One region of the Clostridium sardiniense genome, then DNA from elsewhere that is predicted to be linked to it. Evidence: a T-box and tRNA genes for the amino acid it is inferred to sense, from the RefSeq annotation. Region 1 holds a T-box; the other holds one or more tRNA genes.
The links. The T-box of region 1 lies ahead of thrS (threonine--tRNA ligase). A T-box ahead of a tRNA ligase gene usually reads a tRNA of that ligase, here a tRNA-Thr.
Positions count from the first base shown of each region.

Region 1 (6,122 bases):
TAATAACAGAAAACCAGATAATAAATATAAAAAATAAAAGTAATAAGTAAGGATATAAAAAGTGAGCAATTTTATGAGAAGATAATTAAGAGAGGAAGCTATTTATATTCGTAATAAATTTATATAGAATACTCTTAACTATAACTTATAAATTCATTTAAATATATAAGTTAAATGAATTTATAAGTATTATAGTATTGATGTTAATATTTATGTAATGTAAAATAGTAGAACATAATATAATATAAGAAGTAAATTGTATTATCTATGTAAAGGTTTTTATGAAATGTGTATAGAGAGGGATGGGAATTAAATGATAAAAGAAGTTAAAAGAGGATTTTATAATAAAAAAGATGTTATAGAGTATACTTTAACAAATAGCAATGGGGTAAGTATATCTATACTAAATTTAGGTGGAATAATTACAAAGATTATGACTCCTAATAAAGAAGGAAAACTTGAAAATATAGTGTTAGCTTATGAAAATATAGAAGATTATTATAGTAATCCATCCTATTATGGAGCTGTTATAGGTAGAACAGCAGGGAGAATTGATAAAGGCGAAATAACTATAAATGATAAATTATATGAGCTTTCAAAAAATTATGGAGTTAACTCGGGTCATGGTGGACAAGTTGGGTTTGATAAAAAATTCTGGGATATTAAAGATATAAGTGATGATAAAGCTACAAGACTTGAACTTTCAATAGAATCTCATGATCTTGAAGAGAATTATCCTGGAAATCTTACAGTAAAAGTTATATATGAGTTGAATGATTATAATGAATTCTTATTTAAGATTAAAGCTATTTCAGATAAGGATACTTTAGTTAATATGACTAACCATAGTTATTTTAATTTAAGTGGTGATTATAAGAGGGATATACTTAATGAAGAATTATATATTAATTCAGATAAGATATTAAAGATAGATGAAAATGGGGGAGTTACAGGAGAGGAATATGAAGTTTTAGGGACTCCATTTGATTTTAGGAAACCTCATAAAATAGGAGAGAGAATAGATAGTGATGATCCACAAGTAAAACTTGGATTTGGTTATGACCATCCATTTATTCTAAATAAAGAAGATAGAAGAATTGTACTTAAAGATGAAGAGAGTGGAAGAGTATTAGAAATTCAAACTGATCAGGAAAGTGTTGTTGTTTATTCTATGAACTTTATAAATGATTGTACTATTTATGGCGGAATGACTCCTAAAAGAAGACTTGGAATATGCTTTGAAACACAAGCGCCACCAATTGGATATAATGAAGTCTTTAAAGAAAAATCTTATCTAAGTGCAGGAAAAATCTATTCTAAATCAACGAAGTATACATTTAAAGTAGAAAAGTAATTAATGTGATGAAAAGAATATGTAAAAAATTAAATAATTAGGCAAATGGATGTAAAATTAATTATAAATAATATTATATATATGAAATAAAAGAAGAGAAGCTTAAAAATTTAAGCTTCTCTTTTAAATATATTATAATTCTCTGTTAGCTATTTCTGAAAGTAATCTAGCTTTGAAATCTTCAAAGTTCATTGAACCTTCATCATCATTCTTTCTGCTTCTAACTGAAACAGCATTATCATTCATTTCTTTTTCACCAACAACTAAGATATAAGGAACTCTTTCAAGTCTTGCTTCTCTTATCTTATATCCAAGTTTTTCAGTTCTGTAATCAGCTTCAACTCTTACACCACTATTTCTTAAATCTCTAACGATTTTTTCAGTGTAGTCATTGTACTTATCTGATAATGGAAGAACCTTTGCTTGAACTGGTGCAAGCCAAGTTGGGAATGCTCCTGCGTACTTTTCAATAAGCATAGCAAGTGTTCTTTCATAACATCCGATTGATGATCTATGGATAATGTATGGACGTTTCTTTTCGCCATCTTTATCAATATAAGTCATATTAAATCTTTCAGCTAGAGCGAAGTCTATTTGAACAGTTATAATAGTATCTTCTTTTCCATGAACATTCTTAAACTGGATATCAAGTTTTGGTCCGTAGAATGCAGCTTCATCATCAGCTTCTACATAATCTATTTGTAAATGATCTAATATAGTTTTCATTATTTCTTGAGTCTTTTCCCAAGCTTCTGGATTGTTAATGTACTTTTTAGTATTGTTTGGATCCCATTTTGAGAATCTGTATGAGATATCTCCATCAATTCCTAAAGTAGCCATTACATATTTTATTAAATCAACAACACCTTTAAATTCTTCTTCTAGTTGTTCAGGAGTACATACTATGTGACCATCAGCTAGAGTAAATTGTCTAACTCTTATAAGTCCATGCATTTCTCCTGATGATTCATTTCTAAATAGAGTAGAAGTTTCAGCAAATCTTACAGGAAGATCTCTGTAACTGTGTTGTTCTGCATTGTATATTGCATATTGGAATGGACAAGTCATAGGTCTTAATGCGAATACTTCGTCATCCTTTTCTTCATCACCTAAAACGAACATTCCATCTTTATAGTGATCCCAGTGACCTGAGATTTTGTAAAGGTCACTTTTGGCCATTAAAGGAGTTTTTGTTAAAACATAACCTCTTCTTTCTTCTTCATCTTCAATCCATCTTTGAAGAGTTTGAATTATTCTAGATCCCTTTGGCATTATTAGAGGAAGACCTTGACCTACATTTTCATCAGTAGTGAATAATTTTAATTCTCTACCTAGTTTGTTGTGGTCTCTCTTTTTAGCTTCTTCTAAAGCTTCTAAATGTTCTTCTAGATCTTTATTCTTTAAGAATGCAGTACCATATATTCTAGCAAGCATCTTGTTTTTTTCGTCGCCTCTCCAGTAAGCACCAGCAGTTCTTAAAAGTTTGATACCTTTCATTGGCTTAAGTGACATTACGTGAGGTCCAGCGCATAGGTCTACGAAGTCTCCCATTTTGTAGAATGAAATAATCTCATCTTCCCCTAAATCATTTATAAGTTCAACCTTGTAAGGTTCGTCTTTCATAAGCTCTAAAGCTTCATTTCTTGGTAATTCAAATCTTTCAATTTGAGGATTTTCTTTAACTATTTTTTTCATTTCAGCTTCGATTTTTTCTAAATCTTGTGCACTAAATGCACCTTCTTTATCAAAATCATAGTAGAATCCATCTTCGATTGCAGGTCCTATAGCAATCTTAACCTCTGGGAATAATCTTTTAACAGCATAAGCTAATACGTGTGATGCACTGTGTCTTAAAGCATCTTTTCCTTCTTGTGAATCAAAAGTGCAAAGACCAACTTCACAATCTTCGTTTATTGTATGACGTAAATCAACAACCTCTCCATTTACTAATCCGCAGAAAGCATTTCTAGCTAATCCTTCGCTAATACTTTTTGCTACGTCTAAAACTGATACACCTTTTTCAAATTCTTTAACTGATCCGTCTTTTAAACTAACTTTAATCATCTTAAAAAACTCCTTTCTTTCTTTATATTAAAACTAAAAATTATTTACTAAAATAAAAAAACTCCGTCTCTAAAAATTAGAGACGAAGTATAATATCCGTGGTTCCACTCTAGTTATTCTTAAGATTAAATCTTAAGAATCACTTTAATATGTCGTAACGTGACAATGACGGACTGGATTGGAGTCACTCCGAGTTAGTTTTCTGTTAAGCTCATATAAAAGTACTTACAGCTAATGTACTCTCTCTCTGTAAATGAGGATTTAACATACTCTTCTCATCAATGTGTTTATCTTCTTAAGTTAATTTATATTATAATCATACAAATTTCAGATGTCAATAAATGCTTTCATAAAGTTTCTCGAGTTTAATATTTTCGAGCAATTCTTCAGAATAGTAAGATTTACCCATTAAAATAAATATAATATCTTCTTTTTTATAGCCTTCTTTATATAATTTTATATCTTTTGTCAAACGCTTAACCATATTGGTAGAAGCGTTTAATATATTACAAAGTTCCTTAAAAGAGTAGTATCTTTTGGGAAGAAGTTTATATAGCTTTTTTTGTAATTTAATTTTATAAGAAATATCTGTTTCAAGAGAGTGATGTGGTCCTAATCTTCCACGATGGTGATATTCGCATAGATACATATAATTTAACTCTATATCAAAACCACCTTCATTTTTATGAACAATGTGATGAATATCAGCTTCTTTATTACATATTTCACAAAAATACAATGATAAACCTCCTTAATCTATATTTAATAATTATAGATAAAAAAATTAGTTAAATCAATTAACAGAATATTTATATAAAATAAAAAATTAAATTGTATAAATCAAGGGTAAAAACAATAAAAAATGGTATAATATACTATATAATATATTATATTGAGATTTATGAAGAAGGGTGATATTTATGAGAGATAACTACAATTCATTTAATTTCTGGACTAATAATGTTAACGAACACAAAGCAATAAGAGGGCATGCTTTTACAAATGAATTGCCAACAAGCAAATCGGTATATATACATGCACTTATATTTTCTAACAAAAATGGAATAGAAAATATTTATTCATACTTTTCAAATCCAAGAGTGTTATTAGGCTATATACAACACTCATTTTGTCAAAAAGCATTCTATAAATGGGCATATGGAACAGAAAAATTAGTAATGAAAATTCCAGCCGTTTCAACTTGTGATCTAATAAATAATCTTTTGAAAAAGAATAAAATTTCCAAAGAAGAAGCAAAAATAATGAAAGAACAATATACATTTTTAAGTAATCTATGGGATAAAGATGACAGCGAAATTATAACGGAGTTAGTGAAGTTTGCAAAAGAGTTTAATAAGGTTTGGGTTGGAGATAACAAACAATTCTTATATATAAAAGTATTCAAAACAGCAAAGGACTTAGGAGAATTCATTGATGATTCAATAAGAATGACAAACAAGGAAGAAGAGTTTAAATAAGGAATAGGATTATCATTAGATCAATGGAGAGAAGTATACTTAAAGGTTGGAGAAGATAAGGAATGCTCAAATATATTTAGAAAAATTCTTTTAAATAAATTATCAGAAACACTTTAATAAGGTTAATGTAAATAAGCAATTCATTTAGGTATATGAATTGCTTATTTTTATTAAATTAATATTCAAATTAGTATTAATTTGAATTATTTAGGAATATTAGTAACTTATAAATGTTGACATAGTCTATTAACATTGTTACAATAAAGCATAATCAAAATTAAAAAAAGTCTTATCAAGAGTGGTGGAGGGACTGGCCCTATGAAACCCGGCAACCTACTAATAATTAAGGTGGGAATGACTATAAGAGAATCAATGTATAACATGCATTGATTGTTTGTCATTTTTAATTATAGAGTGTGGTGCTAAATCCAGCAGTGAAAACTGATAGATAAGTAGTATTTATAGAGTGTATATAAAGCTTCTGATTTCTATCAGAAGCTTTTTTATTTTGTGTATAGGAACTTTAGGGAGGGCAAAAAATGAACAAAGAGAATAAAGGGAATTGGTGGGCGCTTTTACCATTAATAGTGTTTGTGGTTGTATATGTTGGAATTGCAATAATTGCAAAGGATTTTTATGCAGTTTCTGTGATAATACCATTTTTAATTGCATCAGTTGTGGCTTTAGTTATGAATACTAAAGTTAGATTTGAAGAAAAACTACAGATTTTCTGCAAAGGAGCAGGAGATACTAATATAATCTTAATGATTTTAATATTTATATTAGCAGGAGCATTTGCAGCTGTTGCTAAATCTATGGGGGCAGTTGATTCAACTGTAAACTTAGGGCTTTCAGTATTACCACCAAATCTTTTGGTAACAGGAATATTTATAGTTGCATGCTTCATAGCATTATCAGTTGGAACATCAATGGGAACAATAGTTGCGCTTGTACCAATAGCACTTGGAGTATCTGAAAAGACTGGAATAGCTGTAGCCTTAGTAGTTGGAGCTGTTGTAAGCGGAGCAATGTTTGGGGACAACTTATCAATTATATCTGATACAACAATAGCAGCAACAAGAACACAGGGCTGTGATATGAGAGATAAGTTTAGAATGAACTTTAAAATAGTATTACCAGCTGCAATAATTACAGCAATTATTTTTATGGTTATAACTAGTGGAACGGAAGCTATTAGCTTAGGTAGTTATGATTATAGCTTAATA
Region 1 is NZ_JAIKTU010000003.1:116,960-123,081, reverse strand. Features, by position in the region: gene K5V21_RS04025 (5-formyltetrahydrofolate cyclo-ligase) at 1-50, shown strand, start outside; gene K5V21_RS04020 (aldose epimerase family protein) at 314-1,354, shown strand; gene thrS (threonine--tRNA ligase) at 1,487-3,418, opposite strand; T-box leader at 3,494-3,709, opposite strand; gene K5V21_RS04010 (HNH endonuclease signature motif containing protein) at 3,753-4,157, opposite strand; gene K5V21_RS04005 (hypothetical protein) at 4,339-4,896, shown strand; SAM riboswitch class I at 5,183-5,351, shown strand; gene K5V21_RS04000 (Na+/H+ antiporter NhaC family protein) at 5,436-6,122, shown strand, end outside.

Region 2 (6,122 bases), 170 kb from region 1:
GGTTAACCTTTGCTCCAGGTCCCATTGTGCTTGTTACAGTAACTGACTTAATGTATTGTCCTTTAGCTGCAGCTGGTTTAGCTTTAACTAAAGCTTCCATTAAAGTCTTGAAGTTTTCGTGTAACTTCTCAGCTCCGAATGATCTCTTTCCGATTGGGCAGTGTACTATAGCAGTTTTATCTACTCTGTACTCAACCTTACCAGCTTTGATTTCAGCTATTGCTTTAGCAACATCAAATGTTACTGTTCCTGATTTAGGGTTTGGCATTAATCCCTTAGGTCCTAAGACTCTACCGATTCTACCAACTACACCCATCATATCTGGAGTAGCTACAACTACATCGTAGTCGAACCAGTTTTCTGATTGGATCTTTTGAACTAATTCTTCAGCTCCAACGAAATCTGCTCCCGCTTCTTGAGCTTCTTTAGCTTTATCTCCCTTTGCGAAAACTAAAACTCTTACAGTTTTACCTGTTCCGTTTGGTAATACTACTGCCCCTCTTACTTGTTGGTCAGCATGTCTTGGATCTACCCCAAGTCTAACATGTAATTCGATTGTTTCATCGAAGTTAGCTTTTGCAGTTTTAACAGCAAGCTCTAAAGCTTCTGCTGGATTATATAAAGCACTTTTATCTATTAACTTTGCACTTTCAACATATTTCTTTCCCATTAATAAGCCTCCTTTGTGGTATTAGCGGTTCTTACCTCCCACTATTTTTGTGAATTACTCTTCAATAGTTACACCCATACTCTTAGCTGTACCTTCGATCATTCTCATTGCACTCTCGATGTTTGCAGCATTTAAGTCAGGCATTTTTGTTTCTGCGATTTTCTTTAATTGTTCTCTAGTTATCTTTCCAACCTTTGTTCTGTTTGGAACTCCTGATCCGCTTTCAAGTCCTAATTCTTTCTTTATTAGAACTGCAGCTGGAGGAGTCTTTAAGATAAAACTAAAAGATCTGTCTTGGTAAACTGTGATTACTACTGGTATTATTAATCCAGCTTGATTAGCAGTTTTTGCATTGAACTCCTTACAGAATCCCATTATGTTTACACCATGTTGTCCTAATGCTGGACCAACTGGTGGTGCTGGAGTTGCCTTTCCTGCAGGAAGTTGAAGTTTAATCATTCCAGTTACTTTCTTAGCCATTTTGTTATTCCTCCTATACTGTGGTATATACGGACAATAATTTTTTTGTCCTCCCACTTGATTAAAAGATTAGTTAATTTATTAAACTAATTTTTCTACTTGATTAAAATCTAGCTCAGCTAACGTTTCTCTACCGAACATATCAACTAAAGCTTTAATTTTTTGCTTTTCAAGATTTATCTCTTGAATTGTTGCCACGAATTCTCTAAGTGGTCCTGAGATAACTCTTATACTTTCACCTACTTCAAGATCTGTTTCTTTTGGAAGTTCTACAACTCCCATTGATTCGATCTCGTAGTCAGTAAGAGGAACTGGTTTAGATCCAGGTCCCACAAAGCCAGTTACGCCTCTTGTGTTTCTAACAACATACCAAGATTCGTCTGTCATTAGCATCTTTACTATTACATATCCTGGGAATTTTTTCTTAAGAGAAACTTTTTGTTTTCCATCTTTCTCTTCAATTACTTCTTCCATTGGTATTTGGATGTCGTGAATTAATGATTCAAGATGTCTATTTTCAACAACTTTCTCTATGTTAACTTTGACCTTGTTTTCATATCCAGAATACGTATGTACTACGTACCATCTTGCTCTTTCACTCATATTAATCGGTGATTAAACACCCAAACCTCCTTTTACTTAAGTTTCAAAACTACTTCAAAGAGGTTTTGAAAAATATAATCGAATCCGCCTACAAGTACAATATATACTACAGCGAATCCAAGAACTGCAATCAATGCTTTTTTTGTCTCATTCTTAGATGGCCACGTTATTCTTTTGAATTCCGCTTTTACATCCTTAAAGAATTTGAACACACCGCCTTTAGAGGCAGCTTTTTTAGTCTTTACATTATTACCAGTCATAATTTCACATCCTTATATTTTTGTAAGTCTGTGTCGTTACTTAATCGCTAACTATTTTGTTTCTCTATGAAGAGTGTGCTTCTTACAGAATTTACAATATTTTTGCATTTCCATTCTGTCTGGGTTGTTTTTCTTGTTCTTCATTGAGTTATAGTTTCTTTGTTTACACTCTGTGCATGCTAAAGTTATCTTTACTCTCACGGTCTGCACCTCCAGTTTTAAATATATATTCTAAGAGACATACCTCTTACTGTATCTATTTCGTGACTTTATGAGTTACTTTCTCACATTATCACAATTTATTTAAACTGTCAATAATATGTCCTTTGTAAAGGACTAGGTAATTTACCCAGTCCTTATTAAAGTACGTTTGACAATTTCAATCTTTTTTATTCTTTTGTTGACTATTCGATTACGCTAGTAACAACTCCTGAACCTACAGTTCTTCCACCTTCTCTGATGGCAAATCTTAATCCTTCTTCCATAGCTACTGGATGGATTAATTCAACGTTCATGTCGATGTGGTCTCCTGGCATTACCATTTCCATTCCTTCTGGTAATTTGATTGAACCTGTTACGTCAGTTGTTCTGAAGTAGAATTGTGGTCTATATCCATCGAAGAATGGAGTATGTCTTCCACCTTCTTCTTTTTTAAGTACGTATACTTGACCTACGAACTTCTTGTGAGGATTAACTGAACCTGGTTTAGCTAATACTTGACCTCTTTCGATTTCTGTTCTTTGGATACCTCTTAATAATGCTCCGATATTATCTCCAGCTTGCGCGTCGTCTAATAACTTTCTGAACATTTCGATTCCTGTAACAACAACTTTCTTAGTTTCTTCCTTGATACCTACGATTTCAACTTCGTCTCCAACGTGTAAGATACCTCTTTCAACTCTTCCTGTTGCAACTGTTCCTCTACCAGTGATTGTGAATACATCTTCTACTGGCATTAAGAATGGCTTATCTGTTGCTCTTTCTGGAGTTGGGATGTAGCTGTCTACAGCTGCCATTAATTCATCGATACAAGCTGTTGCTTCTGCATCTGTTGGGTTTTCTAAAGCTTTTAAAGCTGATCCTGTTATTACTGGAATATCATCTCCTGGGAAGTTGTATTCGCTTAATAACTCTCTGATTTCCATTTCTACTAATTCTAATAATTCTTCGTCATCAACCATATCTGCTTTGTTTAAGAATACTACGATGTGGTCAACACCAACTCTTGAAGCTAGTAGGATATGCTCTCTTGTTTGAGGCATTGGACCATCTGCTGCTGAACAAACTAAGATAGCTCCATCCATTTGAGCTGCTCCTGTGATCATGTTCTTAACGTAGTCAGCATGTCCTGGACAGTCAACGTGAGCATAGTGTCTGTTTTCTGTTTCGTACTCAACGTGAGCTGTGTTGATTGTGATTCCTCTTTCTTTTTCTTCTGGAGCCTTATCTATTTCATCATATTTGAATGATTCAGCGAACCCCTTGTTAGCTAATACAGTTGTAATAGCTGCTGTTAATGTAGTCTTACCGTGGTCTACGTGACCTATTGTTCCAATGTTAACGTGTGGTTTACTTCTTTCGAATTTTGCTTTTGACATTATAAATTCCTCCTTATCACTCTAATAAACCTTGCCTAGTGTTTTGTACTTTTTTATGTTGGAGCTCACGATCGGGATTGAACCGACGACCTCCGCCTTACCAAGGCGACACTCTGCCAACTGAGCTACGTGAGCACTCAAAAATATTGAGTTTTCTTTAATATACCAATTATAAAGTTTACTATCATTTTTTTTGTTTGTCAATAAAAATTAATTAGTTTATATCTAGGCATTTCTCAAGTTTTCTTTTTACTCTTTGCAGAGCATTATCTATTGATTTTGCATGTCTATCTAAATCACATGCAATTTCTTGGTATGATTTTCCATCAAGATAAGAGTTTAAAACTTCTAGTTCTAAACGAGATAGCACTTTCTCTATCTCCTCTTCTATCCTAATCTTTTCTTCTTGACTTATAACAAGTTCTTCTGGATCTGTTATTTTAAGCCCTGCTAACACATCTAACAAAGTTCTTTCTGATTCTTCCTCGTATATAGGCTTGTTTAAGGATATATAGGTATTTAATGGAATATGCTTTTGTCTTGTTGCAGTTTTTATTGCTGTTATTATTTGTCTTGTAACACAAAGTTCTGCAAATGCTTTAAACGTTGAAAGTTTATCAGGATTAAAGTCCCTTATCGCTTTATAAAGTCCTATCATACCCTCTTGATAAATATCTTCCTTGTCAGCACCAATTAAAAAATAAGACTTCGCTTTTGTTTTCACAAAGCTCTCATACTTATTTATTAAATATTCTTGCGCTAATACATTTCCATTCTTTGCTTCTATTGCTATTTCTTTATCATCTTTTTGATCAAACTCTAAATATTTCGTCATAGAATACCCACCATTCTCCACATTTTACCCTTAACACCTAACACCTTATCATATTTGCTATTATACATTAGCTATTTAAGCGAAGTCAACATATCAGCGACTTCTACGTAATTCTTCTAACTTATTTAATACATCTTCATCAATATTATCTCCTAAGTTATTTTTTTGAGAATTCATATTATGCTCAGCTTTTATTCTTATCTTATTTTCCAACCCAATAACTTCATTGTAAAACTCCAGCGAAGACATCCTTACAGCACCTCTTTGGAATATGGTTTGCTGTTCTAGCCAATCTGATGTAACTACATAAACTTCATATCTTCTACCAATAGAATGTACTTCTTTTTCTATGTATGCATCGGCAGTTTCACCATCTTTAGTGAAAACTATAGATAGATTTTTATTAATTTCTTCTTTATTTTCTATATTGCCTGCTACCTTATGACCATCAAATACTAATATTACCTTACAATCATTATAACTTCCATAATTGTGTAGTATATCCACTAGTTTATTTCTAGCTCCATCAAAGCTAATGTTTTTTAAGTCTTTTAAATTTGGCCAGGAATTTAAAACATTATATCCATCTATAAATATAATTTTCACATCTCATCCCTCTTTTTATTTTAATCTACCCTTTAATACTTCATACATCATTATACCACCAGCTACTGATGCATTTAAAGAATTTATTTTTCCAATCATAGGAATCTTAACTAATTTGTCACATTTTTTAAGAGTTAATTTAGATATCCCTCTTCCTTCACTACCTATTATTAGTGCACATGGTCCACTAAAGTCCACTTCATAACTATATTCTGTTCCCTCTATATCTGCACCGTAAACCCAGATTCCTTGCTCCTTTAATTCATCAATTGTACTATTTATGTTAGTAACTTTTGCTATTTTAACATGTTCAACTGCTCCAACTGATGACTTATAAACTGTAGGAGTTACTCCGACATTTCTTCTTTTTGGTATTATAATACCATGAACCCCACAAGTTTCCGCAGTTCTGATTATTGATCCTAAATTGTGAGGATCTTCTAATTCATCTAATATTACTATAAAAGGAGCCTCTCCCTTTTTCTTAGCATCTTCTAATATATCTTTTACTTCAAAATAATTATATGGAGTTATTCTTGCTATTACTCCTTGATGAACAGCACCACTTGCCATTGAATCTAATTTTTTCTTATCTACCTCTTTAATTACTACCTTCTTATCTTTTGCAAGATTAATTATTGCATTTATAGATCCTTCTTTAGGGCCATTTGTTATATATAATGCTTCTATTGTTTTATCGCTCTTTAAAGCTTCCATGGCAGCATTTCTGCCTATTATTAAGTCTTCTCTTACTTCTTCAACTTGATTGCTAGGCACCACTTTTTCTACTCTTGTTCTAGCTGCTTTATCTTCTCTAAACTTATCATCTCTTGATCTAACTGGTCTATCTTCTCTAAACCTTTTATTATCTTTTCCTGTAGGACTGAATTTATCTTCCTGCCCTCTCTCATCTCTACTTCTATTGCTTTTTCTATCATCTCTTCTTCTATTTTGGTTACTCTTTTTTATTCTTGTCATATTAAATAACTCCTTACCTAGTTATATTTAAAAATTACTGTTCTTTGCACACTTCTATGCTTTTATTAAATACAAACTCTAGTCTTTCCTTA
Region 2 is NZ_JAIKTU010000003.1:284,981-291,102, forward strand. Features, by position in the region: gene rplA (50S ribosomal protein L1) at 1-670, opposite strand, end outside; gene rplK (50S ribosomal protein L11) at 725-1,150, opposite strand; gene nusG (transcription termination/antitermination protein NusG) at 1,232-1,753, opposite strand; gene secE (preprotein translocase subunit SecE) at 1,786-2,013, opposite strand; gene rpmG (50S ribosomal protein L33) at 2,065-2,214, opposite strand; gene tuf (elongation factor Tu) at 2,418-3,611, opposite strand; tRNA gene K5V21_RS04855 (tRNA-Thr) at 3,671-3,746, opposite strand; gene sigH (RNA polymerase sporulation sigma factor SigH) at 3,826-4,446, opposite strand; gene K5V21_RS04865 (NYN domain-containing protein) at 4,540-5,052, opposite strand; gene rlmB (23S rRNA (guanosine(2251)-2'-O)-methyltransferase RlmB) at 5,068-6,030, opposite strand; gene K5V21_RS04875 (Mini-ribonuclease 3) at 6,065-6,122, opposite strand, start outside.
Region 2: it encodes a tRNA-Thr, which carries the amino acid that the T-box ahead of thrS (threonine--tRNA ligase) is inferred to sense. The anticodon was not compared.